3 regions of the Mesorhizobium sp. USDA 4413 genome follow, and region 2 is predicted to be linked to each of the others. Evidence: predicted binding sites of a transcription regulator. Region 2 holds the regulator's gene; each other region holds the start of a gene.
What was found. Region 2 encodes PhoB, which activates phosphate uptake and scavenging genes when phosphate is short. Its sites were predicted from a motif close to TGTCATNNANCTGTCAT; they were not measured.
Positions count from the first base shown of each region.

Region 1: the regulator PhoB is predicted to act here: its motif matches at 2,482-2,498, upstream of ACVMIM_RS08055 (ceramide glucosyltransferase).
Region 3: the regulator PhoB is predicted to act here: its motif matches at 2,217-2,233, upstream of ACVMIM_RS05145 (DUF1045 domain-containing protein).

Region 1 covers NZ_JBVPRP010000001.1:1,629,198-1,638,892, reverse strand. Annotated here, with positions in the region: gene ACVMIM_RS08060 (O-succinylhomoserine sulfhydrylase) at 1-1,095, shown strand, start outside; gene ACVMIM_RS08055 (ceramide glucosyltransferase) at 1,139-2,281, opposite strand; gene apaG (Co2+/Mg2+ efflux protein ApaG) at 2,601-2,993, shown strand; gene ACVMIM_RS08045 (Hsp33 family molecular chaperone) at 3,039-4,070, opposite strand; gene argF (ornithine carbamoyltransferase) at 4,194-5,105, opposite strand; gene ACVMIM_RS08035 (acetylornithine transaminase) at 5,122-6,321, opposite strand; gene ACVMIM_RS08030 (GcrA family cell cycle regulator) at 6,680-7,192, shown strand; gene ACVMIM_RS08025 (magnesium and cobalt transport protein CorA) at 7,303-8,265, opposite strand; gene phoU (phosphate signaling complex protein PhoU) at 8,496-9,218, opposite strand; gene ACVMIM_RS08015 (sensor histidine kinase) at 9,327-9,695, opposite strand, start outside.
Region 2 covers NZ_JBVPRP010000001.1:197,037-206,731, forward strand. Annotated here, with positions in the region: gene xylF (D-xylose ABC transporter substrate-binding protein) at 1-562, opposite strand, end outside; gene ACVMIM_RS00990 (ROK family protein) at 932-2,176, shown strand; gene phoB (phosphate regulon transcriptional regulator PhoB) at 2,345-3,034, opposite strand; gene phoU (phosphate signaling complex protein PhoU) at 3,051-3,758, opposite strand; gene pstB (phosphate ABC transporter ATP-binding protein PstB) at 3,779-4,582, opposite strand; gene pstA (phosphate ABC transporter permease PstA) at 4,579-5,430, opposite strand; gene pstC (phosphate ABC transporter permease subunit PstC) at 5,434-6,420, opposite strand; gene pstS (phosphate ABC transporter substrate-binding protein PstS) at 6,484-7,542, opposite strand; gene ACVMIM_RS01025 (response regulator) at 8,036-9,695, opposite strand, start outside.
Region 3 covers NZ_JBVPRP010000001.1:1,002,847-1,012,541, reverse strand. Annotated here, with positions in the region: gene iolD (3D-(3,5/4)-trihydroxycyclohexane-1,2-dione acylhydrolase (decyclizing)) at 1-82, shown strand, start outside; gene iolE (myo-inosose-2 dehydratase) at 119-1,033, shown strand; gene ACVMIM_RS05155 (DUF3329 domain-containing protein) at 1,098-1,310, shown strand; gene iolB (5-deoxy-glucuronate isomerase) at 1,327-2,139, shown strand; gene ACVMIM_RS05145 (DUF1045 domain-containing protein) at 2,373-3,080, shown strand; gene ACVMIM_RS05140 (alpha-D-ribose 1-methylphosphonate 5-triphosphate diphosphatase) at 3,211-4,350, shown strand; gene phnN (phosphonate metabolism protein/1,5-bisphosphokinase (PRPP-forming) PhnN) at 4,347-4,973, shown strand; gene ACVMIM_RS05130 (ABC transporter ATP-binding protein) at 5,175-5,990, opposite strand; gene ACVMIM_RS05125 (ABC transporter permease) at 5,990-6,727, opposite strand; gene ACVMIM_RS05120 (ABC transporter permease) at 6,731-7,477, opposite strand; gene ACVMIM_RS05115 (transporter substrate-binding domain-containing protein) at 7,618-8,460, opposite strand; gene ACVMIM_RS05110 (ABC transporter permease) at 8,655-9,650, opposite strand; gene ACVMIM_RS05105 (sugar ABC transporter ATP-binding protein) at 9,647-9,695, opposite strand, start outside.

The DNA of each region.
Region 1 (9,695 bases), 1.4 Mb from region 2:
CTTACCCAGGGCTATGTCTACGAGACGGCCCAGGCGGCGGAAGCCCGCTTCAAGGGCGAGGAGCCGGGCTTCATCTATTCGCGCTACGCCAACCCGACCGTCGACATGTTCGAGAAGCGCATGTGCGCGCTGGAAGGCGCCGAGGATGCCCGCGCCACCGCCTCCGGCATGGCCGCCGTTTCTGCCGCCCTGCTCTGCAGCGTCAAGGCCGGGGATCACATCGTCGCGGCGCGCGCGCTGTTCGGTTCCTGCCGCTGGGTGGTGGAGACGCTGGCGCCGCGCTACGGCATCCAGGCAGCGCTCATCGACGGCACTGATATCGCCAATTGGGAAAAGGCGGTAAGGCCGAACACCAAGCTGTTCTTCCTCGAAAGCCCGACCAATCCGACACTGGAGGTGGTCGACATTGCCGCGGTCGCCAAGCTCGCCAATTCGATCGGCGCGCGCGTCATCGTCGACAATGTCTTCGCCACGCCGCTGCAGCAGAAGCCCTTGCAGCTCGGCGCCCATGTCGTCGTCTATTCGGCGACCAAGCATATAGACGGCCAGGGCCGCTGCCTCGGCGGCGTCATCCTTTCGGACAAGAAGTGGATCGACGAGAACCTGCACGACTATTTCCGCCACACCGGCCCAAGCCTCTCGCCCTTCAACGCCTGGACGCTGCTCAAAGGCCTGGAGACACTGCCGCTGCGCGTGCGTCAGCAGACCGAGAGCGCCGGCAAGATAGCCGATTTCCTCGCCGGCCGACCGGAGATCGCCCGCGTCATCTATCCGGGCCGGACCGATCATCCGCAGGCGGATGTCGTGAAGAGGCAGATGTCTGGCGGCTCGACGCTGATCTGCCTCGACGTCAAGGGCGGCAAGCAGGCGGCCTTCGCCTTCCAGAACGCGCTCGACATCGTGCTGATCTCGAACAATCTCGGCGACGCCAAGAGCCTGATCACCCACCCGGCGACGACGACGCACAAGAACCTCAGCGACGACGCGCGGGCCGAACTCGGCATAGGACCGGGTACACTCCGGCTTTCCGTCGGCCTGGAGGACACCGACGATCTGCTGGAGGACATCGAGCAGGCGCTGAGGGCGGCCAAGTAGGAAGCAAGCTGCAAATTGGACAGGAGAACGCGTCAGCCCTGGCTCACGCGATCTCCTCCAGCTCGGTTATCGCCTTGCTGCGGATGGTCATGGCGTTGCCGCGCCACTCGACCGCGCCGCCGAGCCAGCCGCGCGCCCAGATGGCGGGAAGCATGACGTCGCGCGCGATCATCGCGGTGATGCTGCGCGGCGACAGGTACCAGCCCTTGGACCGGGCGAGCAGACATTCCGGCACATAGGCGACCGCCAGCACGCAAAGCGCCGTGGTAGGCAGGCCGACGCCGGCGCTTGCCGCCGCGATCAGCGCGAAAATCAGCGGCACGACCGCGCCGGTCAGAATCTCGGGCGCAAAGAAAAGCGGGAAGGTGACGCGACGCAGCCGCGCCCAGCGCGCTTGCCGGGACCAGATTTCGGCGAAGGTGCGCTGGCCCAGCGGCTGCTCGAAGGGCGAGGCGACGAGACGGACGTGAAGGCCAATCCCATTGACCAGTTTGGTGGCCGCCGCATCCTCGGCGATCTCGGCGGCCAAAGCCTGGATGCCGCCGTTTGCATCGAGCATCGGCTTGTTCCACAGCATGCTCTTGCCTTGGGCGAAGCCGAGGCCGAGCGCCTCGCCGGCATACTGCCAGCGCGCCTGCAGCGTGTTGAGGAAGGCGCACTCGACTTCAGCCCAAAAACCGTCCGGCCGTGAACCGATCGGCGTCGAGCAGACGAGGCCGGTATCCGGCCGCCACGCCGCGACCAGATGCTGGACATAGTCCTTGGGCATCAGCACGTTGGAATCGGCGAGGATCACCCAGTCGTGCCGCGCCGCCTGCCAGCCCTTGACGCAGTTGTTGAGCTTGGGATTGGCGCTGATGCGGTCGTCGCCGATCAGGAGCCGCGCCGGAACCTTGGGATGGCGCGCGATCGCCGCATCGATGAGCCGCACTACCGGGTCCTCGGCATGCGCGACGCAGAAGATCAGCTCATAGCGAGGCCAGTCGAGCGAGAAGGCGCGCTGCAGGGTCTCCTGGGTGAACGGCTCGACGCCACGAGAAGGAACGATGATCGAGACCGGTTGCGCGCCGTCGGGCGGCGCAATGACATGCCGCCTTTTCAGCCGCGACGAGGCGAGCAGGATGCTGGCGAGGTTGGAGAGGAGAAGGGCTGAGGAAGCCAGGCCGGCTGCGATAGTCAGTTCCATCGAGATCTGGTCACTCCCGATAGGGCGTTTCACCGTTTGTGGGAAACGGCGACCTGCTCTATCTCTTTGTTTTCAAGCAATTCCAGACGGAAAACCGCTCACAGTTTTCCCGGAATTGCTCTAGGCCGCACGCGGCCGTTTCATCAGTCGACAGAGCGCCCGAGTCGCCCGGCACCGTTTGTGCACACCAACATTGTCATGTGTCACTTAAATGACATTGTTTTTCGGCACGTGCGCTACAAGGCTGGAAGGATGGTCGGCGCTGCGCGTCCAACAGCGAAGCGCGACGAATGTTCCGCGGCGGCAACCGGAGTGGCCCATGTATCGCGCAGTGACGCGCAACATCGAAGTGCTGGTCAGGCCCTTCTATCTGGAGGACCGCTCCGATCCGTCCCAGAACCGCTATGTGTGGGGCTATCAGGTGACGATCGACAACCGCTCCGACGAATTCGTGCAGCTTTTATCGCGCTATTGGCACATCACGGACGGCCAGGGCCGGGTCGAGGAGGTCCGCGGCGCCGGCGTCGTCGGCGATCAGCCGGAACTCAATCCGGGCGACAGCTATCAATACACTTCAGGCTGCCCGCTCTCGACGCCGTCGGGCATCATGGTCGGCCACTACACGATGCGCAACGGCAGGGGCGAGACGTTCGATATCGCCATTCCGGCTTTCTCGCTCGACATGCCGGGAACGAAGAGGACGGTGAATTAGGCGATTGGCTCCCTCTCCCCGTAAAACGGGGAGAAGGAGGAGGCGTTAGTCCGCCGCAAATTCGGCCGGGTCGAAGTCGTATTGCGTCGAGCAGAACTCACAGGCGACATGGATGCCGCCGTCCTCGGTCGACTCCTTGATCTCCTCGGCCGAAAAGCCTTCGAGGATGCCGCGGATCTTGTCGCGTGAGCAGGAACACTGATCGGCGACCGGCACACTGCTGAAAACCCGCACGCCATGCTCATGGAACAGCCGATAAAGCAGCCGCTCGGCGCCCACCGTCGGGTCGATCAGCTCGGTCGGCTCGATGGTGCCCAGCAGCGCCAGCAATTCCTGCCAGGAATTGTCGGCCGGATGGTCCGTCACCTCGCGGTCGTCGCCGTCGCCGCCCGAAATATCGGGGATGCGCATGCGCTCCGGCGCCTGCGGCAGGAACTGCGCCAGGATGCCGCCGGCGCGCCACTGCTCGCGCGCGCCGGCGGGTCCGGGCGTCACCAGCTTGGCGACCGACATCTTGATGTCGGTCGGGATCTGCTCCGACTGGCGGAAATAGGTGCGCGCGGCGTCCTCCAGCGAGGTGCCGTCGAGCTGGACGATGCCCTGGTAGCGCTGCATATGCGCGCCCTGGTCGATGGTCAGAGCCAGCACGCCGTTGCCAAGCAGCGCCTGCTGCGAGGTCTCGCCGGCGTCGGTCAGCGCCTGCAGCCGGTCGGCATCGAAGCGCGCATAGGCGCGCAGCGCATGCGGCGTGGTGAAATCGGCCACAAGCATGTCGACCGGACCGTCGGTCCGGGTCTGCAGGATAAACTTGCCCTCGAACTTCAGCGAGGTGCCGAGCAGCACGGTGAGCACGCAGGCCTCCGCCAGCAGGCGGGCGACCGGCTCGGGATAATTGTGGCGGCTCAAGATAGCGTCGAGCATCGGCCCGAGCTGCACGGTACGGCCACGCACATCGAGCGGCGCCACTTCGTAAGGCACGACGTGGTCGTCGCCGGCGAAGCCGAATTCACCGAGTTGGGGTTTATGCTCAGCCAAGGTCTGGGTTTCCAACATGACAAAACTCCGGGGCGCAGCCATGCCGCCCTGTGAGCCGCATGCGTCGAAGCGCGTTCAATTTACGTGATGGCCCGCAAATAGGCATCACATATCCCCAGATCAAGTTGACCCCGATCGGACCGGAAGCGGTCAGGTCCGTCCTTCTCAAGCGCCTAGGCACCAGGCCAGCACCGCCTTCTGGGCGTGCAGCCGGTTCTCGGCTTCGTCAAACACCACCGAATGCGGCCCGTCGATCACCTCGTCTGTGACCTCTTCGCCGCGATGCGCCGGCAGGCAGTGCATGAACAATGCGTCGGGCTTGGCCTTTGCCATCAGCGCCGCATTGACCTGATAGGGCAGGAAGACGTTGTGACCGCGGGCGCGATGCTCCTGGCCCATCGAGACCCAGCTGTCGGTGACGACGCAATCGGCCTGGTCGACGGCTTCCTCGGCGGACTTGGCAAACCGGACCTTGCCGCCATTGGCTTTCGACCAGTCGACATATTTCTCGAAAGGCTCGCTGCCCTCAGGCACCGCGACATTGAGGTTGAAGCGGAACCGCGCCGAGGCTTCAAGCAGCGAATGCAGCACATTGTTGCCGTCGCCGGTCCAGGCGAAGGTCTTGCCGGCAACCGGGCCGCGATGCTCCTCATAGGTCATGATGTCGGCCATGAGTTGGCAGGGATGCGTGTCGTCGGTCAGCCCGTTGATGACCGGAACGGTGGCATTCTCGGTGAGCTCCAGCAGCCGGTCATGCGAGGTGGTGCGGATCATGATGGCATCGACATAGCGCGACAGCACCTTTGCTGTGTCGGCAATCGTCTCCGAGCGGCCGAGCTGCATCTCCGTGCCGGTCAGCATGATCGTCTCGCCGCCAAGCTGGCGCATGCCGACATCGAAGGACACGCGCGTGCGCGTCGACGGCTTGTCGAAGATCATGGCCAGCACCTTGCCATCGAGCGGTTTTGAACGCTCGCCCGCCTTGAGCCTGGTCTTTCGCGCCACCGCGTCGTCCAGCATGATGCGCAGGTCCCCCGCGGAAACGGCGGATAGATCGGTGAAGTGGCGGACACTCATCGGCAGGTTCCAGAAATTATTTCGCGGCTTCGGCCGCAATCGCGTCGGTCAGACCCTTGGCGCCGCCGCGAATGCGCTTCAGCGCCTCGCCGATCTCCTCGTCGGTGACGGTGAGCGGCGGCAGGAGGCGGATGACGTTGTCGCCCGCCGGCACGGCAAGCAGGTGCTGGTCGCGCAGCGCCATGTTCACCTTGGTGTTGGGCATGGCGCATTTCAGCCCGAGCATCAGGCCGGTTCCCCTGATGCCCTCGATGACCTCGGGAAATTCGTCCGCGACCCCAGCCAGTCCCTGTTTCAGAAGCAGCGCCTTGCGCTGCACGTCCTCGAGGAAGCCGTCGGCCAGCACCACGTCGAGCACGGCGTTGCCGACCGCCATCGCCAGCGGATTGCCGCCGAAGGTGGTGCCGTGCACGCCGGCCGTCATGCCGGTCGCCGCCTCATCCGTGGCAAGGCAGGCGCCCATCGGGAAGCCGCCGCCGATGCCCTTGGCGATCGCCATCAGGTCGGGCGTGACGGCGGCCCACTCATGCGCGAACAATTTGCCGGTGCGGCCGATGCCGCACTGGACTTCGTCGAAGATCAAAAGCAGGCCGTGCTGGTCGCAAAGCTGGCGCAGTCGCTTCAAGGACTGCGTCGGCACCGGGCGGATGCCGCCCTCGCCCTGCACCGGCTCGATCAGGATTGCCGCGGTCTCCGGCGTGATCGCCTTCTCAGCCGCGTCGATGTCGTCGAATGCGACCTGGTCGAAGCCCTCGACCTTCGGGCCGAAGCCTTCGAGATATTTGTACTGGCCACCGGCGGCGATCGTCGCCAGCGTGCGGCCGTGGAAGGCGCCCTCGAAAGTGATGATCCGGAAACGCTCCGGATGACTCTTGACGAATTGGTAGCGCCTGGCCGTCTTGATGGCGCATTCCAGAGCCTCGGCGCCGGAATTGGTGAAGAACACCTTGTCGGCGAAGGTGGCGTCGACCAGCCGCTCGCCCAGCCGGCGTTGTTCGGGGATCTCGTAGAGATTGGAGACGTGCCAGAGTTTGGCGGCCTGTTCGGTGAGTGCCGCAACCAGATGCGGATGGCTATGGCCCAGCGAATTCACCGCGATGCCGCCCGCGAAGTCGAGATATCGCTCGCCCTTGTCGGTGACCAGCCAGGTCCCCTCCCCGTGATCGAAAGCCAGGGGTGCGCGAGCAAAGGTCTCGTAAAGCGCCGAACCGCTCATTATATGCGTCTCCGGAACCGGAAATCAAAAAAGCCGCCAATGCGGCGGCCTTTGCGGCTTATCATGTTTTTCGGCCATGAAGTCAACGAAAACGTCACGCAGAAGCGCGTGACAACCCCCTGGCGCCACGCCGGCTCATCAGTGGTCAGGCAAGTTGGGGAAAACCGTAAAAACCGAATCGGTGTTGCCTTTGGGACTCTTGTCACAGAGTCAGCGCATAAGGTATTTGTAGTCGAGAAATAACTATATTTCGTGCGGCGGACCTAAATCACCCGGTACATGTGGTGTCGTTTGCCCGGCGAGAGCCGGATCGGGAAAGGATTCAGGCTGCCGCACGCTTTAGCAGGAGCGCGGTCTCATGAACTGGACTGACGAGCGGGTAGAACTTCTCAGGAAATTGTGGTCGGAGGGTCTGAGCGCCAGCCAGATTGCCGCACAGCTCGGCGGAGTGAGCCGCAACGCCGTCATCGGCAAGGTGCATCGCCTGAAGCTGTCGGGCCGCGGCCGCGCGACAGCAGCGCCGGCGCGCCAGAAGAAGGCGACGCAAGGCGCCTCGATGCAGAAATCGGTGACCCGCGCCGCAAGCGCCACACGCCATGTGACGGTCGGTGCCACCGCGCTGCAGGTGCAGTTCGACGCCGAGCCGGTCGCGCGCCACTATATCCGCCCGGTCGAGAATGTCGTGGTGCCGATCTCGCGCAACCTGCAGCTTGTCGAACTGACCGAACGCACCTGCAAATGGCCGAACGGCGACCCGCTCTCGGAAGACTTCAGCTTCTGCGGCAATGACGCCGCCGAAACGGGGCCGTACTGCAAGTATCATTCCCGCGTCGCGTTCCAGCCGGCGGCGGAGCGGCGCAGGGCAAGATAAGGGGAATAGAGGGATAAGGCAGTAGGGGAGTAGGTGAAAAAAGCGCTTCATGCGCGACGTTTCGCCAGTCGATCACTCCCGTATTACCCTACTGCCCTACTCCCTTCTCTTCACAGCCACCCATTCTTCTTGAACCGCCAGTACAGAAACGCGCAGATCAGCGCGATCACCGCGAGCACGGTCGGATAGCCATATTCCATCTTCAGTTCCGGCATGTCGGTGAAATTCATGCCGTAGATGCCGGCGAAAGCTGTCGGTACCGCCAAGATAGCAGCCCATGAGGCGAGCTTCTTGGAGATTGCGGTTTCCTGGCTCTGTCCGACGAGAAGGCTGGCTTCGAAGGCGAAGGCCAGAACCTCGCGCAGGGAGTCGATCTTTTCCTGCACGGTGCGGATGTGGTCGGTCACGTCGCGAAACAGGGGATGCATGGCGGCATGGATCTGGGGCAGATCGGCGCTGGTCAGCCTACGGCAGACCTCGACGAGCGGCAGGGCCGCATTGCGCAGCCGCAAGAGATCGCGGCGCAGCATGTACAGCCGTTCGATGTCGGCACCGGTCATCGGCTTCAAAAGCACCTTGTCCTCGATCGCCTCGACCTCGTCCTCAATCTGCTCCAGCACCGGCATGTAATTGTCGACGATGAAATCGAGAATGGCGTAGAGAACGAAATCCTCGCCCTTGGCCAGCGAATGCGGGCAGCTCTCCCAATGCTGGCGCACGGCGGCGTATGAGGTCGAGGGGCCGTGCCGGACGCTGACGATGTAGCCGGTGCCGACGAACAGATGCGTCTCGCCGAAAGTGACCCGGCCGTCGATCAATTGCGCGGTACGGGCGACGATGAACAGGGCATCACCATATTGCTCGATCTTCGGGCGCTGATGCGGATGCTCGGCGTCCTCGATCGCAAGGTCATGCAGGTGGAATTGCGCCTGCACTCTGAGCAGAAGGTCGCGATCTGGTTCGAGCAGGCCGATCCAGACGACATGGCCGGGTTTTGCCGCCCATTCGCCGGCCTGTTCGATGGCGATGTCGGCAACCCGCTTGCCGCCCAGATAAACGCTGGATGCAATGATGCCGGATGTCGGCGAGGCGGGGTCAGGTTCCGAACTTGTTCCATCGCAAACCTCCCGAGACTGCGACTGACAATCGCTGTGCCTGGAGCAATTCCAGGAAAAGTATGAGCGGTTTTCCACCCAAAATTGCGTAAAAACAAATAGATAGGGCGTTTCGCCGTTTCCATGAAACGGTGAAACGCACCAGAGGAGCTTAACCTAAATCAGGAAGCCGTTCGAGAGGCGCCCTTTCACTTGACCGGTACCTTGCCGGGAAGCACGACCTTGTCGGTCTGGTCGCCCTTTGGCCGGTCGGCGGGCAGTTGGTCGCCGGTAACGATGTAATAGATCGTCTCGGCGATGTTGGTGGCATGGTCGCCGATGCGCTCGATGTTCTTGGCGCAGAACAGAAGATGCGTGCAGGGCGTGATGTTGCGCGGATCTTCCATCATGTAGGTCAAAAGCTCGCGGAACAGCGAGGTGTACATGGCGTCGATCTGGTCGTCCCGGTCGCGCACGAAGCCGATCCTTTCGACCGAGCGCGAGGCATAGACGTCGAGCACTTCCTTGAGCTGCGTCAGCGCCAGGTCGGCAAGGGCCTCCAGACCACGGAAAAGGCTATTCGGCTGGCGGCCGTCGACCGAGGCAACGCGCTTGGCGACGTTCTTGCCCAAGTCGCCGACACGCTCGATATCGGCCGAGATGCGGATGGCACCGACGATCTCGCGAAGGTCCGTCGCCATCGGCTGGCGCCTAGCGATGATGATGATGGCCTTGTCGTCGATCTCGCGCTGCCCCTCGTCGAGGACGAGATCGTCCTGGATGACCTTCTGGGCCAGGCCGTGATCGACGTTCACCAGGGCCTCCACGGCCTGTTCGACCATGCGCTCCGCATGCCCGCCCATCGCGGCGATGCGCTTCGACAGGTACTTCAGTTCTTCGTCATAGGCACTGACGATATGGACGGACTGCATGGATGTGCCTTCCCGGTTTGTGCCGGCTGGTGCGCTCCCTCAATCCGTCGCTGATACGCGAACCGCATGACAGAAAGAAGAAAATTCCAGTTAGTAACCGATACACGATCAGCGAGCCGGCAAATGAACCGTGAACGCCGCGCCCTTGCCGACCTCCGACTTGATGGACAGTCTTGCGTTATGACGGGTCAATATATGCTTGACGATCGAGAGGCCAAGGCCTGTGCCTTTCTGGGTGCGGCTGTTTTCGACGTCGACGCGGTAGAAGCGCTCGGTGATGCGCGGGATGTGTTCTTCGGCGATGCCCGGACCGTAGTCCCTTATCGTGACGTCGAAGCCCGGCTGTTGGCTATCCCCGCCTTCGGCGACCGATACGGTAACGCGCCCGCCCGACTGGCCGTATTTGCAGGCGTTCTCGAGGAGATTCTCGAAAACCTGGAACAGTTCGTCGCGATCGCCGGAAACGACGAGCGGCCC
Region 2 (9,695 bases):
AGGCCTCGCCGACATTCTTGATCTTGCCGCTGTCGATCGCGTCCTTCAGAACTTCCATGGAACCCGAGAACAGGAAGTCGGCGTTCGGATCGGCGCCCGAGCCCTTGATGAAGACGTAGTTGCCTTCGGGTTTCACCTTGAACACCTCGCGGGCCTGCATGCGGCCGACTTCCTTGTTGTCGAAGGTCAGGTAGAACACGTCCTTGTTTTCGATCAGCCGGTCGTAGCCGACGACCGGGATGCCCTCGTCGAGCGCCTTCTGCACCGCCGGGCCGATCGCCGAGGCATCCTGCGCCAGGATGATCAGCGCATTGGCGCCCTGCGAGATCAGGCTTTCGACATCGGTCAGTTGCTTGCCCGGATTGGACTGCGCGTCGGCCGAAATATACTTGTCGCCGGCGGCCTCGATGGCGGCCTTCATAGCCGCTTCGTCGGTCTTCCAGCGCTCTTCCTGGAAATTCGACCACGACACGCCGATCACCTTGTCCTTCGCCTCGGCGACCGACGCCAGCGTCAGCGACATGGCAACGCCCGCCAGGATGGCGGCTGCGAATTTCTTCATGATATCCTCCCTGCGCTCCGTATGGCGCGACCCAGACTGGCCCGAAGGCCGGTACAGAGGCTTTTTTTCGAGCCTCAAAAAAATAGTGGTCCAGTAAAACGACGCTGTCAACCGCGATCTTGATGGGTTTTGATGGGTTCAGGTATTTTTTTCGGCGTCCGCAATAAATAATGACATGGACCCGGGGTTCTGCCACAATCGACAAGCAATCCCAGGAAAAGTGCGCAGTGGTTTTTCCGCCCGGAATTGCGTCGGACCAAAAAGACGAACGGTTCGCCGTTTTCGGTAAATGGTGAACCGTCTAGCGTGTCAGCGACAGGCCATGGCATCATCACAAGGCCGCGATGACTCGGGAGGACGTGCGAGACAATGTCGGTGGGAATCCGCCACGACGATTTGCGCCGGCGCAACCGCGCCATGGTGATTTCGGCGGTGCGCCGCGCCGGCCAGCCGTCGCGCACGGAGATTGCCGCCACCACCGGGCTTAGCCACTCAACCATTTCGGCGATCTCCGCCGACCTGATCCAGGAGGGCATTCTCAGCGAAAGCAAGGCCAGCGAGCCGACGGCGTTGAAACGCGGCCGGCCGCAGATCGGCCTGGCGTTGAATCCCGAAGCCGCCGCTGTGCTGACCGTGGTGTTGTCGCTGAACTTCCTGTCGGTCGCTGTGATCGACTATGCCGGCCAGGTGGTTGCCGAGGAGCAGCTGCGCCTGGACACGCTCGTCATGCCGCGCGACGAGCTGATCGGCGAATGCCTGGCGATCGTCCGGCGCCGGCTGCATGATCCCGACCTTGACGTCGGCAGCGTCGCCCGCATCGCCATGGGCATTCAGGGCATCACCGATACCCATTCACGCGTCATGCTGTGGTCGCCGATCACGCCGCTGACCGACATCCCCTTTGCCGACATCCTGGAGAAGGAATTCGGCATCCCCGCCACAATGGAGAACGACTGCAACATGATGGCGGTGGCGCTGCAATGGCGCGATCCTGAACGCTATCGCGACGACTTCATCGCAATCCTCTTGTCGCACGGCATCGGCATGGGTCTGGTACTGAAAGGTGCGCTGTTCACCGGCACGCACTCCTCGGGCGGTGAGTTCGGGCACATGATCCACCGGCCCGGCGGCGCGCTTTGCCGCTGCGGCCGGCGCGGCTGCGTCGAGGCCTATGCCGGCAATTACGCCATCTGGCGCAGCGCCATGGGCATAAGCGAGGATGCCGCGCCGACGGATGTCGGCGACGCCGACATGCGCGCGCTTGCCGCGAAGGCCCGGCAACAGGACGGCCCCGAGCGCGAGGCCTATCGCCGGGCCGGCGAGGCGCTGGGCTTCGGCCTCGGCAGCCTGTTCGCGCTGATCGACCCGGCGCCCGTCGCCATGGTCGGCGTCAGCGCGGCCGCCTTCGACCTGATCGAGCCCGCGCTGAGGGAGGCGATCGCCCAGACCGCCGGCGGCCAGCACTCCGAATCGATCTCCTTCGACACCGAGCCGAACGAGCTGCCGCTGATCCGCGAAGGCTGCGCCATGCGCGCGCTGACCTTCGTCGACCAGGAGATTTTCGCGCCGGGAGGCCAGGCAAGAACCGGCACCGTCGGGAAGAACGTGGCCTAAGTAGGACCGAAAAATGCGAGCGCTGGGATATCCTGAGATTCAGGTCAAGCCGAGTCGAGAATGGTGGATTCCGAGAACCGGAACGGAGCGTACTTTTGGATACGTGATTACCGGAAGCGCAGGAAGCCGCCATTCGCAGGCCGGCATCACCTGAATATCAGGATATCCCTAGTCCTCGCGGATCGCGTAGCCCGCCCCCCGAATGGTACGTATCACGTCCGGCATGCGGCCGTTGTTGACCGCCTTGCGCAGGCGCCCGACATGGACGTCCACGGTGCGCTCGTCGATATAGATCGTCTCGCCCCAGACATTGTCGAGCAGCTGGCTGCGCGAGAACACGCGGCCGGGATGCCGCATCATGAATTCGAGCAGCCGGAACTCGGTCGGGCCGAGCCTGATCTCGCTCTTCTTGCGGTAGACGCGGTGCGATTCGCGGTCGAGCACGATGTCGCCGACCTTGAGCACGCTGGACAGCACCTCCGGCTTGGCGCGGCGCAGCAGCGCCTTGACGCGCGCCATGAACTCCGGCGTCGAGAACGGCTTGACCAGATAGTCGTCGGCGCCGGTCGAAAGGCCGCGCACGCGGTCGCTTTCCTCGCCCCGCGCCGTCAGCATGATGATCGGCAGCCGCTCGGTCTCGGGCCGCATCCTGAGGCGCCGGCAAAGCTCGATGCCGGAAACCGCCGGCACCATCCAGTCGAGCACGAGCAGGTCGGGAACGTTTTCCTGAAGGCGGATTTCGGCCTCGTCGCCGCGGGTCACCACTTCGACTTGGTAACCCTCGGATTCGAGGTTGTAGCGGAGCAGCACCCCCAGCGGCTCCTCGTCCTCCACCACCATGATGCGTGGCGCGATCATCGGGGTAACCTTTTCGTCAGGCCGCCGGCGCCGACATTGCCGTCTCGTCCTGCTTCGGACGGTTGGCGGGCAATTGCGTGCCGGTCAGCACATAATAGGCGTTCTCGGCGATGTTGGTCACATGATCGCCAATGCGCTCCAGATTCTTGGCGCAGAACAGAAGATGCGTGCAAGCGGTGATGTTGCGCGGATCCTCCATCATGTAGGTCAACAGCTCACGGAAGACGGATGTGTATTTGACGTCGATGCGTTCGTCGTCGTTGCGAAGCTTGGCCAGCGCCGTAGCGTCGCCCACCGTATATTCCTGGATCACGCCCTGCACCTGGATCAGCACCATCTGCGCCATGGAATCGATCGAGTGGGTGAGGTCGCGCGGCGCGGCGCTGACGCCGACCGAGCCGACGCGCTTGGCGATGTTCTTGGCGAGATCGCCGATGCGCTCGAGGTCGCCCGCCATGCGGATCGAGCCGACCACGTTGCGAAGATCGTCCGCCATCGGCTGGCGCTTGGCGATCAGCGTGATGGCGCGGTCGTCGAGCTCGCGCTGCCTTGCGTCCATGATCGCGTCGTCGGAAACGACGCGCTGCGCCAGCGCATTGTCGCTTTCGAGCAGCGCCTTGGTCGAGGCGCCGACCATCGAGCCGGCAAGGTCACCCATGTCGTTGATGAGCCGGCTGATCTGCCTCAGATCCTCGTCGAAGGAGGCGACGGTATGTTCGGCCATGATGATGTCCTCGTATGAGCTCAGCCGAAGCGGCCGGTGATATAGTCCTGCGTGCGCTTCTCGCGGGGCGAGGTGAAGATCTTCTCGGTCCGGTCGAACTCCACCAGCTCGCCCAGATACATGAACGCCGTCTGCCGCGACACGCGCGCCGCCTGCTGCATGTTGTGGGTGACGATGACGATCGTGTAGTCGGCCTGCAATTCGTCGATCAGTTCCTCGATCTTCGCCGTCGACAGCGGATCCAGCGCCGAGGCCGGCTCGTCGAGCAGGATGACCTCGGGCTTCACCGCCACGGTGCGGGCGATGCAGAGCCGCTGCTGCTGGCCGCCGGAGAGGCTCTGGCCGCTGGCATTGAGCTTGTCCTTGACTTCGCTCCAGAGCGCGGCGCGCTTCAGCGCCGACTCGACCCGGTTGTCCATCTCGGCTTTGCTGATCTTCTCATAGAGCCTGACGCCGAAGGCGATGTTCTCATAGATCGACATCGGGAACGGCGTCGGCTTCTGGAACACCATGCCGATCTTCGTGCGCAACAGGTTGAGGTCCTGCGAACGGTCGAGGATGTTCTTGCCGTCGAGCAGCACCTGGCCCTCGGCGCTCTGCTTCGGATAGAGCTCGTAGATGCGGTTCAAGACGCGCAGCAGCGTCGACTTCCCGCAGCCGGACGGGCCGATGAAGGCCGTCACGCTGCGCTCGGGCAGGGACAGGTTGATGTCCTTCAGCGCCTTCGACTGGCCATAGTAGAAGTTGAGGTTCTTGACCTCGATCTTGGCCTTCTCGACGGTGGCATCGGGTGCGTTAAGGTCGGTGGACAACATCGGTTTCATCTGTCCTCTCTGCGTCCGGTCAGGCTACGGGCGAAGATGCTCAGCCCGAGAACCGTCAGGGTGATTATGAGTGCGCCCGTCCAGGCCAGCTGCTGCCATTCCTCGTAAGGGCTGAGAGCGAACTGGAAGATGGTCACCGGCAGGCTGGCCATCGGGGCATTGAGATTGCTCGACCAGAACTGGTTGTTGAGCGCGGTGAAAAGCAACGGCGCCGTCTCGCCCGAGATGCGGGCGATCGCCAAAAGGATGCCGGTGACGATGCCGGACAGCGCCGCGCGGTAGGCGACCGAGCGGATCACCACCCAGCGCGGCGCGCCGATGGCGGTGCCGGCCTCCCGCAGCGCGTTGGGCACGAGGTTCAACATGTCCTCGGTGGTGCGCACCACGACGGGGATCACCAGGATCGACAGCGCGACGGCGCCGGCGATCGCCGAGAAGTGCCCCATCGGCCGCACCATCAGCTCATAGACGAACAGGCCGACGATGATCGACGGCGCCGACAACAGGATGTCGTTGATGAAGCGCACCACCGTCGTGAGCCGCGAGAAGCGTCCGTACTCGGCCATGTAGGTGCCGGCCAGCACGCCGATCGGCGTGCCGACGACGATACCGATGATCGTCATGATGATGCTGCCATAGATGGCGTTGAGCAGGCCGCCGGCATCGCCGGGCGGCGGCGTCATTTCCGTGAACACCGCCAGGTTCACCCCGGAAAGCCCCTTGTAGAGGAGGGCGCCGAGGATCAGCGCCAGCCAGGCCAGCCCGATGCCCGCCGCGATGATGCACAGCGCCATCATCACGGCATTCTTGCGTTTGCGGCTTCGGTGAAGCGATTGGGCAGTCGACATCGGTCAGGCTCCGGTGCGGCTATCGATGCGCAACAGCATGTAGCGTGCGAGCGCGAGGATGATGAAGGTGATGATGAACAGGATCAGGCCGAGCGCCACCAGCGAGGACGTATAGAGCGCGCCATCGGCCTCGGTGAATTCGTTGGCGATGGTCGCCGAGATGGTCGTGCCCGGCGCGAACAGCGAGGCGCTGATGCGATGCGCGTTGCCGATGACGAAGGTGACGGCCATCGTCTCGCCGAGCGCGCGGCCGAGGCCGAGCATGACGCCGCCCATGATGCCGACGCGGGTATAAGGGATGACGACGCGCCGCGTCACTTCCCAGGTCGTGCAGCCGATGCCGTAGGCCGACTCCTTGAGCACGGCGGGAACCGTGTCGAACACGTCCTTGGTGATCGAGGTGATGAAAGGCAGCACCATGATGGCCAGGATCAGCGACGAGGTCAGCAGGCCGATGCCGTAGGGCGGGCCGGCAAACAGGCTGGAAAGCCCCGGTATGCCGTGGAAAATGCTGATGATGAAGGGCTGGATCGTCGTCTGCAGGAACGGCGCGAAGACGAACAGGCCCCAGATGCCGTAGATGATCGAGGGAATGCCGGCGAGCAGCTCGACCGCGATGCCGATCGGGCGCCTGAGCGGGCGCGGGCAAAGCTCGGTCAGGAAGACGGCGATGCCGATGCCGATCGGCACGGCGATGAGGATGGCGATGGCCGAGGTGACGATGGTGCCGTAGATGGGCGCTAGCGCGCCGAAATTCTCGGTGACGGGGTTCCAGGATTCGGTGGTCAGGAAGGAGAAGCCGAACTTCGACAGCGCCTCCCACGATCCGGCGATCAGCGAGATCGCGACGCCGCCGAGGAGAACCAGCACGAGGATGGCGGAAGCGCGCGTGGCTGCCCGGAAGACCATGTCGGTGACGGCGAAGCGGCGCACTGTCGCTTCCCTGGTCCGCATGGCGGATGATGTCGCAGCTTCGGAAACGGCCGTCATTGAGCCCCTCGCATTCGAAAGAGACAGGAGGGCGCCGAAGGCGCCCTCCTTATTCGCCAAGAATTACATGCCGGAGTAGAGCGGCTTGCCGTTCGCGTCGACGATGTCCTTGCTCCACATCTCCTCGACGCTCTTCACGACGGCGTCGGGCATCGGAACGTAGTCCAGGCTGGCGGCCAGCTCGTCGCCCTTGGCATAGGACCAGGCGAAGAATTTGAGCGCTTCGGCCGTGGCCGCCGCGTCGTCGGGCTTCTTGTAGACGAGGATCCAGGTGGCCGACGTCATCGGCCAGGATTCGGCGCCGGCCTGATTGGCGAGGATAACGCCGTAGCCCGGCTGCGAGCTCCAGTCGGCATTGGCCGCGGCGGCCGAGAACGCGGCGGCGGTCGGCTCGACCTTCTTGCCGTCCTTGTTCACCATGTCGGCATAGGTGAGCTTGTTCTGCTTGGCATAGGCATATTCGACATAGCCGATCGCGCCGCCGGTCTGCGAGACGTTGTTGGCGACGCCTTCATTGCCCTTGGCGCCGATGCCCACCGGCCATTCGAGCGCGGTGTTGACACCGACCTTCGACTTCCAGTCGGCGCTGACGTCGGCCAGGTAGTAGCTGAAGTTGAACGTGGTGCCCGAGCCGTCCGAACGGTGGACGACCGCGATCGCCTGGTCGGGCAGCTTGACGTCGGGGTTGAGCTTCTTGATCGCTTCGTCGTTCCAGTTGGTGATCTTGCCGGAGAAGATGTCGGCCAGTGTCGGACCGTCGAGCACCAGTTCGCCCGGCTTGACGCCTTCGAGGTTAACGACCGGAACGATGCCGCCCATCACCATCGGGAACTGCGCGAGCCCGGTGGAGTTGAGATCCTCGCCCTTCAGCGGCGCGTCGGAAGCGCCGAAGGTCACGGTCTTGGCCTTGATCTGCTTGATGCCGCCGCCGGAGCCGATCGACTGGTAATTGAGACCGATGCCGGTCTCCTTCTTGTAGGCGTCGGCCCACTTCGCATAGATCGGATAGGGGAAGGTGGCGCCGGCGCCGGAGATGTCGGCAGCCATCGCGGCCGCCATGCTAAGGGTTGATGCCGCAGCCATTGCAATCGCAACGGCCGCCGAGCGGATGAAATGTCTCATGTGGCCTGCTCCTGTTCGGAAGATGGTCTTTCGGCACCCGTTCTATCGGCGCCCGGTGAGCGCAATAGCCCTCGATTATTACAGTCGCATGACAGTTTCGTGTCAGCCTGGTAACGCCTGAAAAGGGGATGTCCGGAGAGATCCGCGGCGGCCCCGAGAGACCGGCCGGAGTTTGCCCCGGGAATCAGTAACTTGTCTGACTTTTGAATAAAAAATTATCCCGGCGGCCGGGTCGCGGCCGCCGGGAAATAAAATCCGGACGAGAGCGCGTTGCCCGAACGCCAGAGCGGATCATGGCTTGGCCATCGCCGAAAACAGGGTCCGTTGGGGTAGAGTCGACGCTGTTTCTTGTTGGCGGTCGCTGCTCCCGCCCGTAACCGAAGAGCGGAATCAATGACCACATTGTCCGTGCATGGCTTTTGCTTTGGTATGGTGCGATCGCACCATACGCATGCGTCAGTCTCTTGCCGCTGTCTTGCCCGCCGAATCCGCTCTAACCGGCATTGCGCCGGGTCTCGACGTCCGATCCCAGCCAGCGCTCGAGCTTTTCGAGCAGTGCCCGCGGACTGATCGGCTTCGGCAGGTAATCGTCCATCCCGGCTTCCAGGCAGCGTTCGCGGTCGCCCTTCAGCGCGTGCGCGGTGACGCCGACGATCGGCACATGCGTGCCCATGTCTTCCTCGAGCCGGCGGATGGCGCCCGTCGCCTCCAGACCGTTCATTTCCGGCATCGACACATCCATCAGGATCATCCGCGGATTGAGCCTGCCGAAGGCGTCGAGCGCCTTGCGGCCGTTGCCTACAATCTCGAAGCGGTAGCCGGTCTCGCCCAGGATCTGGGTGAACACCAGCTGGTTCACCTCGTTGTCCTCGGCGACGAGGATGTCGAGCCCGCGCTCCGCATCGGTTGGGCGTGGCCGCGCCCGCACCGGCGGCGGCTGCAGCATGGCGCGCTCCGATGCCGCCGCCGGCTCCGGCGCGGCCGGCGGCGTGCCGGAGCCGGCGGCTGGTTGCGCCGCGGCGCTGCTGTGGCGATGACGCTGGATGGTCGCAACCAGCGTTTCCAGGAGGACGGAGGAGCGCGCCGGCTTGATAAGCTGCGCGTCGATGCCGAGGTCTCGATAAGTCGTGTTGGCAAGCGACTGGTCGACCGAGGTCAGCATGATGATGGGCGTATGCGCCAGGCCCGCCGTGTTGCGCACGATGCGCGCCATCTCGGCGCCGGTCATGCCGGGCATCTGGTAGTCGAGCACCACGCAGTCGACCGGCACGCCATAGGCGGCGGCGGCAATCAGCACCTTCAACCCCTCGGCGCCGCTTTCGGCCGCGCAGGAATCGAACGTCCACGACGCCATCTGCTCGCTCAGGATCGAGCGGTTGACGGCGTTGTCGTCGACGATGAGCACGCGCGCGCCGGTGACATCGACCGGCATGATGCGCTGTCCGCCCTGCTCTGCCCGGGGCAGCGTGACCGTGAACCAGAAGGTCGAGCCCTTGCCCTCGGCGCTGTCGACGCCGATCTCGCCGCCCATCATCTCGACCAGCCGCGACGTGATGGCAAGGCCAAGTCCGGTGCCTTCATGCCGCCTGGTCGAGGAGGTGTCGACCTGGCTGAATTTTTCGAACACCAGCTTAAGCTTCTCTTCCGGAATGCCGATGCCGGTGTCGGTGACCGATATGGTGAGCCTTGTTCCCGCCGGAACCCGCTCGCCCGTGACGTCGACCAGCACATGGCCTTCGTCGGTGAATTTTACGGCGTTGCCGAGCAGGTTGGTGACGATCTGCCTGACGCGGCCAACATCGCCGACGAATTGGCCCTCGAGCCCCGGCTGGATACGGACGATGAGTTCGAGGTCCTTCTCCTTGGCGCGCGTCGATACCAGCGTAGCCACATCCTCGATCGCCTCGGCGAGGTTGAAGGGCGCGGGATCGAGCACCAGCTGGCCGGCGTCGATCTTGGAGAAGTCGAGGATGTCGTTGATGATGGTGAGCAGCGCGTTGCCGGATTTGACGATGATATCGGTGAACGTCTTCTGCTTCGGATCGAGGTCCGACTTTGCCAGCAGTTCCGCCATTCCAAGGACCCCGTTCATGGGCGTGCGTATCTCGTGGCTCATATTGGCGAGGAATTCCGACTTGGCCCGGTCGGCGAGC
Region 3 (9,695 bases), 810 kb from region 2:
CGTGCCGCAGGTCTCGTCGAGACCGCAGGTCAATGCCGCGCGCAAGAAATATGAGGAAGCCGTGGGCAGCCGCCAGGGCTGAACCGGCCTCACAACGAACCGACATTGGAGTGACGACTTGAAAGCCAAACTGGGCATGTCCCCCATCGCGTGGTGGAACGACGATCTCGTGGAGCTGAGCGATGATGTGTCGCTGGAGGAATGCCTGCGCCAGTCGCGCTCGGCCGGCTTCACCGGCATGGAGATGGGCCGCCGCTTCCCCAACGACCCGAAGGTGATGCTGCCGATCTTGAAGGAGGCGGACGTGACGCTTTGCGGCGGCTGGTTCTCCGGCACGCTGGTCGACGAGCATTTGGCGAAGAACAAGGACCGCATCCAGCCGATGATCGACCTGTTCAAGGCGGTCGACGCGCCCTGCATCGTCTATGGCGAGGTCGGCCGCTCCATCCAGGGCGACCGCTCCAAGCCTCTGGCCACCAAGCCGAAGCTTTCAGACGACGAGATGAGGGCCTATGGCCGGCGCGTCACCGAATTCGGCGAATGGTGCGCCGAGCAGGGCATGCCGCTTTCCTACCACCACCACATGGCGGCGGTGGTCGAGACCGAGCCGGAGCTCGACGCCTTCATGCGCAACTCCGGTGAAGGCATTCCGCTTTTGCTCGACGCTGGCCATCTCGCATTCGCTGGCGGCGACGTGCTGCGCGCCATCGACAAACACCACAAGCGCATCAACCACGTCCATGTGAAGGATGTCCGCATGGGTGTGATCGACGGGTTGAACCGCTCGAAACAGTCCTTCCTCGATGCCGTGGCGCTCGGCGCCTTCACCGTGCCGGGCGACGGCTCGCTCGACTTCGGCGCCATCGTCCAGCGCTTCGCCGACTACGGCTATGAAGGCTGGTTCGTGGTCGAGGCCGAGCAGGACCCGAAGAAGAACCCGCCGATCAGGATGGCTCAGGTCGGCCATAAGGAGCTGATGCGGGTGATGACGGCTGCAGGCTACACGGTGGAGACGCAAGGCTTTCCGGCCTGAACAGTGGATTAGTCGAGGCGCCCGGTCTATCTGGTGCGCTTGGGCAAAATCCTGGATTGGCGTGATGAAAGACTATGAGCACCCCTTCTTCCGGCCACTTTGGCGCCGCATCGCCGTCGTGGCGGTCTGCCTTGTTTGGTCGGTGATCGAGTTTGCGTCCGGCACGCCGTTCTGGGGCGTCATCGCGCTCGGCTTCGCCGGCTACGCCGTGTGGCAGTTTTTCTATCTCTACAGGCCGGCCGAGGAGACGAAGCCTCCGGCCGAGCCGAAGGAATGATCCAAAGGAGGCCAGCATGTCGAAACTTCTCGTCAAGGCCGACAAGGGCCATGGCCACGTCGCCCACGTCACGCCACAGAGCGCCGGCTGGACCTATGTCGGCTTCGATCTGCATCGGCTTCGTCCCGGCGAGACGGCGTCCGGCAAGACGGGCGAGCGCGAGGTCTGCCTGGTCTTCGTCACCGGCAAGGGCAAGGCGTCGGCCGGCGGCAAGGATCTCGGCCTGCTGGGCGAGCGCATGTCGCCCTTCGAAGGCAAGCCCTGGTCGGTCTATGTGCCGCAAGGCGCCGACTGGTCGGTGACCGCCGACACCGAGCTGGAGCTCGCCGTCTGCTCGGCGCCCGGTCTTGGCGGCGGACTGCCGGTGCGCGTCATCGGACCGGACGATCTCGGCCAGGAAGTGCGCGGCAAGGGCACCAACACGCGCTACGTCACCAACATCCTGCCCGAGGGCAAGCCGGCGGATTCGCTGCTGGTGGTCGAGGTCATCACGCCCGGCGGCCATACCTCCAGCTATCCGCCGCACAAGCACGACCAGGATAATTTGCCGGCCGAATCCTATCTCGAGGAGACCTATTACCACCGCCTCAACCCGCCGCAGGGCTTTGCCTTCCAGCGCGTCTACACCGATGCCGACCGCAACGGCGTGCGCGAGCTGGACGAGGCGATGGCGATCGAGGACGGCGATGTCGTGCTGGTGCCGAAGGGCTACCACCCCTGCGCGGCCTGCCACGGCTACGACCTCTATTACCTCAACGTCATGGCCGGACCGAAGCGGACGTGGAAATTCCACAACGCGGCCGAGCACGAATGGCTGATGAAGGCCTGACCGGCGGATTGGTCCAGTCCGGAAAAATCGTCGGCTAACGCGCTCTGTGCTGGACTTGCCTTCGAAAACCCATGAAGCTTCGTCAATCCGTCATGGAAATCACCTATGGCAGCGGTTCCGCTGCATGTCGCCGCAAGCGCTCCGGCGTTTTTGGGTCCACGACTTGCCGAAACAATGACTTGAAGCGCGTCGCATGATCCTTCGGGGCGCAGCGCGCTTGACGAGGAACGCCGATGCGCTACGCCATCTACTACACCCCCGGGCAGGACGAGCAGCTGGCGCGCATTGCCGCCAACTGGCTGGGCCGCGACCCGTTCGGCACGGCGACGCGGCCGGTGGAGGCCGTGGGCGATCTGTCGGCCGCGGAAGTCGCCTTCCACACCGCCTCCGCCAGGCGTTACGGGTTCCATGCCACGCTGAAGGCGCCGTTCCGGCTGGCGCCAAACGAGACGGAAGCCTCGCTGCGCGCCGCGCTCGACAGTTTCGCCGAGGCGACGCCGCCGGTCGTTATTCCGCGCCTGGTCGTCGGCCAGATCGACGGCTTCTTCGCGCTGGTGCCGGAAACGCAGTTCGCGCCGCTCAACGATTTCGCCGGCGAGGTGGTGCGCGCCTTCGATCGATTCCGCGCGCCGCTGACCGAGGCCGAGATCGAGCGCCGCAGCCCCGATGCGCTGAAGCCGGACGAGTTCCGCAACCTCTGCCAGTGGGGCTATCCTTACGTCTTCGACACGTTCCGCTTCCACATGACGCTGTCGGGGCGCGTCGGACCGGAGGAAAGCCCACGGCTGCGCGCGGCGATAGACGGCCTGTTTTCAGATGTGCTGCGGCAGCCGGTGCCGGTGGATGCGCTGACATTGTTCGTCGAAAGCGAGCCCGGCGCCCCGTTCATGGTGCTTTCCCACCATGCGCTTGGCCGCAGCCCGGCCCGCAAAACCGCCTAGGGCGGATCAGCGGAAACGCTGAACCGCCCTGTCTTTAGTTTTTACGCAATTCCGGATGGAAAACCGCAAAGCACTTTTCCTGGAACTGCTCTGATTTGATCGCCGACCGTTCGAGATAGGACCGCCCGAGATGACCGCCGAAACCGTTCTCACCAATGCCCGCATCGTGCTGCCCGACGAAATCGTCGAGGGCTCGCTTCTGTTGCGCGACGGCCTGATTGCCGCCATAGAGCCGGGGGCCGCCCGCGCCGGCGAGGACATGGGCGGAGACTACATCATCCCGGGTCTTGTCGAGCTGCACACCGACCATCTCGAGGGCCATTACGCGCCGCGCCCGAAAGTGCGCTGGAACCCGATCGCCGCCGTGCTTGCCCATGATGCCCAGGTCGCGACGGCCGGCATCACCACCGTGCTCGACGCCTTGCGCGTCGGCATGGACGAGGACGCCGACCTGAAGTCCGACGACGTGCGCAAGCTGGCCGACGCGATCGAGGACAGCGTGCGCCAGGATCGGCTCAGGGCCGACCATTTCATCCACCTGCGCTGCGAGGTTTCCGCACCCGATTGCCTCGAGGCCTTCGCCAATTTCGAGACCGACGAGCGGGTGAAGCTCGCCTCGCTGATGGACCATGCGCCTGGACAGCGCCAGTTCGTCAATCTTGAGACTTATGCCTATTACTACCAGCGCAAGCTGAAGCTGACCGACCGCGATTTCCAGAAATTCTGCGAGAAGCGGATGGCGGAATCGGCCCGCAATTCCGGTCCGAACCGTGTCTTCATCTCGGCCGCCTGCCATGGGCGCGGCATCGTGCTGGCGAGCCACGACGATGCAACCGCCGGCCATGTCGACGAAGCGGTCGAGCAGGGCGTGCGCGTCGCCGAGTTCCCGACGACGGAAGAAGCGGCCAAGGCCTCGAAGGCGGCGGGCCTCGGCGTGCTGATGGGCGCGCCGAACGTCATGCGCGGCGCCTCGCATTCCGGCAATGTCTCGGCGCGCACGCTTGCCGCCGACGGCCTGCTCGACATCCTGTCCTCAGACTACATCCCCTTCAGCCTGATCCAGTCGGCCTTCTTCCTCGGTGATGTCGTCGAAGGGATTTCGCTGCCGCAAGCGGTCGCCATGGTGTCGAAGAACCCGGCCGAGGCGGTCGGCCTCACCGACCGCGGCGTTATCGAGCCGGGCCGCCGTGCCGACCTCGTGCGCGTGCGCGTGGACGACCATGTGCCGGTCGTGCGCACGGTGTGGCGCCAGGGCAGCCGGGTCGCATGATGGTCTCGGCCCTCATCGAGCGCGAGCTGGCCGAGAGCCTGCCGATCCGCCACGGCGTCTTCGTCGCGGTGGTCGGCCCGAGCGGTGCCGGCAAGGATACGCTGATCAGCTACGCCAAGGCGCGCTTTGCCGGCGAGACGCGGCTGGAATTCGTGCGCCGCGTCATCACCAGGCCGAGCGATACGGCAAGCGAGGATCACGACACGCTGGCCGATGCCGCCTTCGCCGAAGCGGAGGCCGACGGCGCCTTCTCGTTGTGCTGGGATGCGCATGGCCTGCGCTACGGCCTGCCGGCCGATGTCGACTGGGCCGTGGCGAACGGCCATGTGGCGGTCGCCAACGTGTCCCGCGCGGTCATCCCGGCGCTGCGCGAGCGCTACGCCAATCTGGCCGTTGTCGAGATCACGGCGGCGCCGGAGATCCTCGCCGAGCGGCTGGCCGCGCGCGGCCGCGAATCGCGTGGCGAGGTGCTTGTCCGCCTGGCGCGCAGCACCAGCGTCAAGCTGACGGGATCGGACGTGACCTCGATCGACAACAGCGGCGACAAGGAAATCGCCGGCGAACGCTTCGCCGAGGTGCTGCGCAAGGCGATGGCGTTTTCCGATCTCTCGGACATGATCTAGCGCCTTGCCCTTCTCCCCTTGTGGGAGAAGGTGGCTCGGTGCGCAGCGCCGAGACGGATGAGGGGTGTTGGAAGGAGCGCTACGATGACGAAATGGGCGCTGGAAGCATCCTATTCTTCAGTGCCTCGTTTCTTCCAGCACCCCTCATCCGGCCGCTTCGCGGCCACCTTCTCCCACAAGGGGAGAAGGTGAGGCAGCGCTTCACTTGCTGAAGTTGGCGATGAACTGCTTGAACTGCGGCGTCGGCGGCCTGGCGAACATTTCTTTCGGCTCGCCCACCGAATCCACCTCGCCTTTGTGCAGGAACATCACCTTGCTCGAGACGTCGCGGGCAAAACCCATTTCGTGGGTGACGACCAGCATGGTGCGTCCTTCTTCGGCGAGCGAGCGCATGACGCGCAGCACCTCGCCGACCAATTCCGGATCGAGCGCGGAGGTCGGCTCGTCGAACAGCATCACCTTGGGGTTCATCGCCAGGGCGCGGGCGATTGCCGCGCGCTGCTGCTGGCCGCCCGACATGTGCGGCGGATAGTAGTTGCGGCGCTCCCATATGCCGACGCGCTTCAGCAGCGCCTCGGCCTGCTCCAGGCACTCGGCGCGCGGGCGCTTCAGCACATGCGTCGGCGCGGCGACGAGGTTTTCCAGCACCGTCATATGCGACCAGAGATTGAAGCTCTGGAAAACCATGGCGAGGTTGGCGCGGATCCGCTCCACCTGGCGGATATCGGCCGGCATCTGGTGACCGTCGCGCCCGCGCTTCATCTTGATGAGCTCGCCATCCACCCGCACTTCGCCCGAATCCGGGGTCTCCAGGAGATTGATACAGCGCAGCATCGTGCTCTTGCCGGAGCCCGAGGAGCCGAGGATCGAGATGACATCGCCCTTGTGCGCTTCGAGCGAGATGCCCTTGAGCACCTCATGATCGCCAAAGCATTTGCGCAGGTCCTTGACGCTGATCGCGGGCGTCTCGTCAGAGGACGGCGCCGCTTTCGCAGCAGCGGCGACATTTGCCGACATCACAACACCTCCGGGACGGGTTTGGCCAGCTGGTTCTGCTCGGGCGGGGGACGCAGATGCGGCGAAAGCCGATATTCGACCCAGGCAAACAGCCGGGCGATCGACAGGTTGAGCAGCAGGTAGATCACGCCGGCGCAGGTCAGCACCTCGATCGGCCGGAACGTGTCGTGCTGGATCTTCTGCGCCGTTCCCATCATCTCCATGATGGTGACCACGGAGGCGAGCGCGGTCGCCTTGGTCATCAGGATGATCTCGGTCGAATAGGCCGGCAAGGCGAGCCGCAGCGCGATCGGCAGCGTGACGAGGCGAAAACGGGTGAAGGCCGACATGCCGAACGCCTTGGCCGCCTCGATCTGGCCGACCGGCACCGCCCGCAGTGCGCCGCGGAAAATCTCGCTCTCATAGGCGGCTGTGTTCAAGGCCATGGCGACGATCGTGCAATACATCGGATCGCGCAGGATCGGCCACAGGATCGGGCTGTGGCGGACGAAATCGAACTGCGAGAGCCCGAAATAGATCAGGTAGAGCTGCACCAAGAGCGGCGAGCCGCGGAAGACGAAGACATAGGCGCGGGTGAAATATTCGCCCAATTTGTAGCCGGAAGCCCGCAGCCAGGTCAGGCCGGTGGCGATGACGAGCCCGAAGGCGATGCCGAAGAACCAGATCTCGAGCGTCAGCGGCAGCGCCTTGAGCACGCTCCATATGGTCGAAAGATAGAAATCAAACTCCACCGCCACCTCTCACTTCGGCCGCGTGAAACTGCGCGAGGTGTAGCGCTCGGCCCGGTCGAAGATCGGCGTCGAGATCGACGTCATCACCAAGTAAAGGATGCCGGCGAGCGTGTAGAAAAGCAGCGAGTGATGCGTCGAGCGCGCGGCCTTGTTGGCCGTGAGCATCAGCTCGGCGACGCCGGTGACCGAGATCAGCGCCGAATCCTTGATGGTCAACTGCCAGACATTGCCCAGCCCCGGCACCGCGAGGCGCAGGACCTGCGGCATGATCACGAGGCGAAACCGCAGCCAGGCCGACATGCCGTAGGCGCGGGCCGCTTCCAGCTCGCCGCGGTGAATGGCCAGGAACGACCCGCGAAAAACCTCGGCCTGGTAAGCGCCGGAAATGATGCCGACCGCAAGCACGCCGCCCAGGAAGCTCGGCATGTTCAAAATGTCGGTCGAGCCGATCGATCCGGTCGACCTCGCCACGCCGGTCAGAACCTGGGTGCCGCCATAGTAGAATAGGTAGATAATCAAAAGTTCCGGTTCGCCGCGGAAGACGGTGGTGTAGCTCTCGCCGATAAATCTCAATCCGCCGCGATGCGAAAGCTTGGCAGCCGCCACCAGCGACCCAAGCGTGGCGCCAATCAGCATCGATACGACGGTGACGGCCAGCGTCCAGCCGATGCCCCAGAGCAGTTGCACGCCCCAGCCGGCGGCCAGCAGCTCATAGGCCGTCGATGCCTGGTCCTTGAGATCGTTGAGAAACTCCACTTACGGCTCCTGCGGGCGCCGAGATAGGCATCGACGGTTGCCTGCCTTGATGCGTGTCGTTCGCCCAAAACCGCTCTGCTTTTTGGGCAACAAGCACTCAATGCAAAACGGGAGCAGCCTTGGCTGCTCCCGTTGCGACATTACTTGGTAATGTCGATCTTGAACCACTGCATGGAGTATTTCGACACCGAGCCGTCGTCGAGCGCGGCCTTGAGGGCCTTGTTGTAGATGTCCTGCAGGTCCTTGTCGGTCTTGCGGAAGGCGGCGCCGATGCCCGGTCCGAGGATCGGACCGCCCTTGAATTGCGGCCCGACGAATTCGAGGTCCTTGGCATCGGGCTTGGCCAGCGTGCCGAGGAAATAGGTGGTGTCGGCGAAGGCCACGTCGATGCGGCCCGCCATCAGGTCGAGGTCGTGCTCGTCGGTGGTCTTGTATTCATGGACGTTGGCGACGTCCTTGAGATATTTGTCGGCAAAGGTTGCCTCCGTGGTCGACACCTGCAGCCCGATATTCTTGCCGGTGAGTTCCTTGCGCAGCGTGTCGAGCGCCGCCTTGGATTCGGCGTCGTCCTTCGACAGATCGATCATCTTGCCTTTGTTGGACAGGTTGGCCAGCGGGCCGTTCTTGTCGGCCAGGAAAGCCACCGGCGAAGAGGCATAGGGGATCGAGAAGTCAATAGTCTTCATGCGTTCCTCGGTGATCGACATGCCGTCCATGACGATGTCGAACTTGCCCGCCGTGAGGCCGGGAATGACGCCGTCCCAATCCTGAGCGACGATCTTGCATTCGAGCTTCGCGCGGGCGCAGACGTCGTTGAGGATGTCCACCTCGAACCCGACGATCTTGCCGCTGGCATCCGTCTGATTCCAGGGAGCGTAGGAGCCCTCCATGGCAACGGTGACGGTCTTCCAGTCCTTGGCCATCGCCGGGGTCGAGCAGGTCAACGCCAGCGCGGCGAGCGCGATCCAACGTGATGATGTCACGGTACTTTCTCCCAATTTTGTTCTTGGAACCCTCGGATACAATTTGCTTAGCCCAGCCCCGATTCTGCGACAAGGGGCTGTTTTCCGCTTCACGCGTTGTTGCAGTTCGTCCACGAATCCGGACTTGCCCGGCGGTTCAACCGCGAGCATCGATCCAATCGGAGCCGGGACCGGGGCGTGGACGGAAGAGCGAGCTATTCCGCCGGCGCGCCGGCGACATTGCGGCGCGTCGCCTCGATCATCCGGCGCCGGGCGCGGAATACGCCCCATTGCTGGTCGACCAGGACGCCGATCAGGATCACGCCGCCCATCACCGCGAAGTTGAGCGATGAGGGAATGCCGAGCAGGTTGACGAGGTTCTGCAGCTCCTGCAGCAGCACGGTGCCGAGGACGACGCCGAACAGCGAGCCCTCGCCGCCGCGCAGCGAGAAGCCGCCCAGCACCGCCGCGGCGATGGCATAGAGCTCGTAGAACTGGCCGTGGCTCGCCGGCGAGATCGAGCGCGTGTACATGGCGAAATAGATCGCCGACAGCGCGGTCAGCACGCCGCAGATGACATAGGCCGCGATGATCACCCGGCCCGTGCGGATGCCGGAATATTTCGCCGCCTCCTCATTCTTGCCGATGGCGTAGAGATAGCGGCCGAACACCGAGCGGTGCAGCACCACCCACATGACGATGGCGATGACGATCAGCGCGATAAAGGAGTTCGGCAGCCCGTAGGAGCGCCCGGCGGTCAGGAATTCGAGCGTCGGGAAATTCTGCCCGAAGGCGAAGCCCGCCGTGCCGTCGGCGGTGTAGAAGCGCGCCACGCCGCGATAGATGAGCAAGCCGCACAGCGTCACCACGAAGGGCTGCAATTTGAGCCTTGTGATCAGCCAGCCATGCACGAAGCCGATGACCGCGCCGAGCATGATGATGACCACGAAGGCCAGCGGCCAGTCCAACTCGCGCACCGCGATGAAATCGATGAACAGCGTGCCGAGCAGCGCGATCAGGGAGCCGACCGACAATTCGATGCCGCCGGTGATGATGACGAAGGCCTGGCCGATCGAGAGGATACCGAATAGCGCGACAAGGTTGGAGGTGTTGGCGAGGTTGATCGCCGACAGGAAGCGCGGATTGATGGCCGTCACCACCGCACCGACCACAAGGATCAGGATCAGCAGGCCGAGATCCTTCTTGCTCATTGCACTCCTCCCGCCGCTTGCAGCAATTTCGGCTTCTTGCCGACC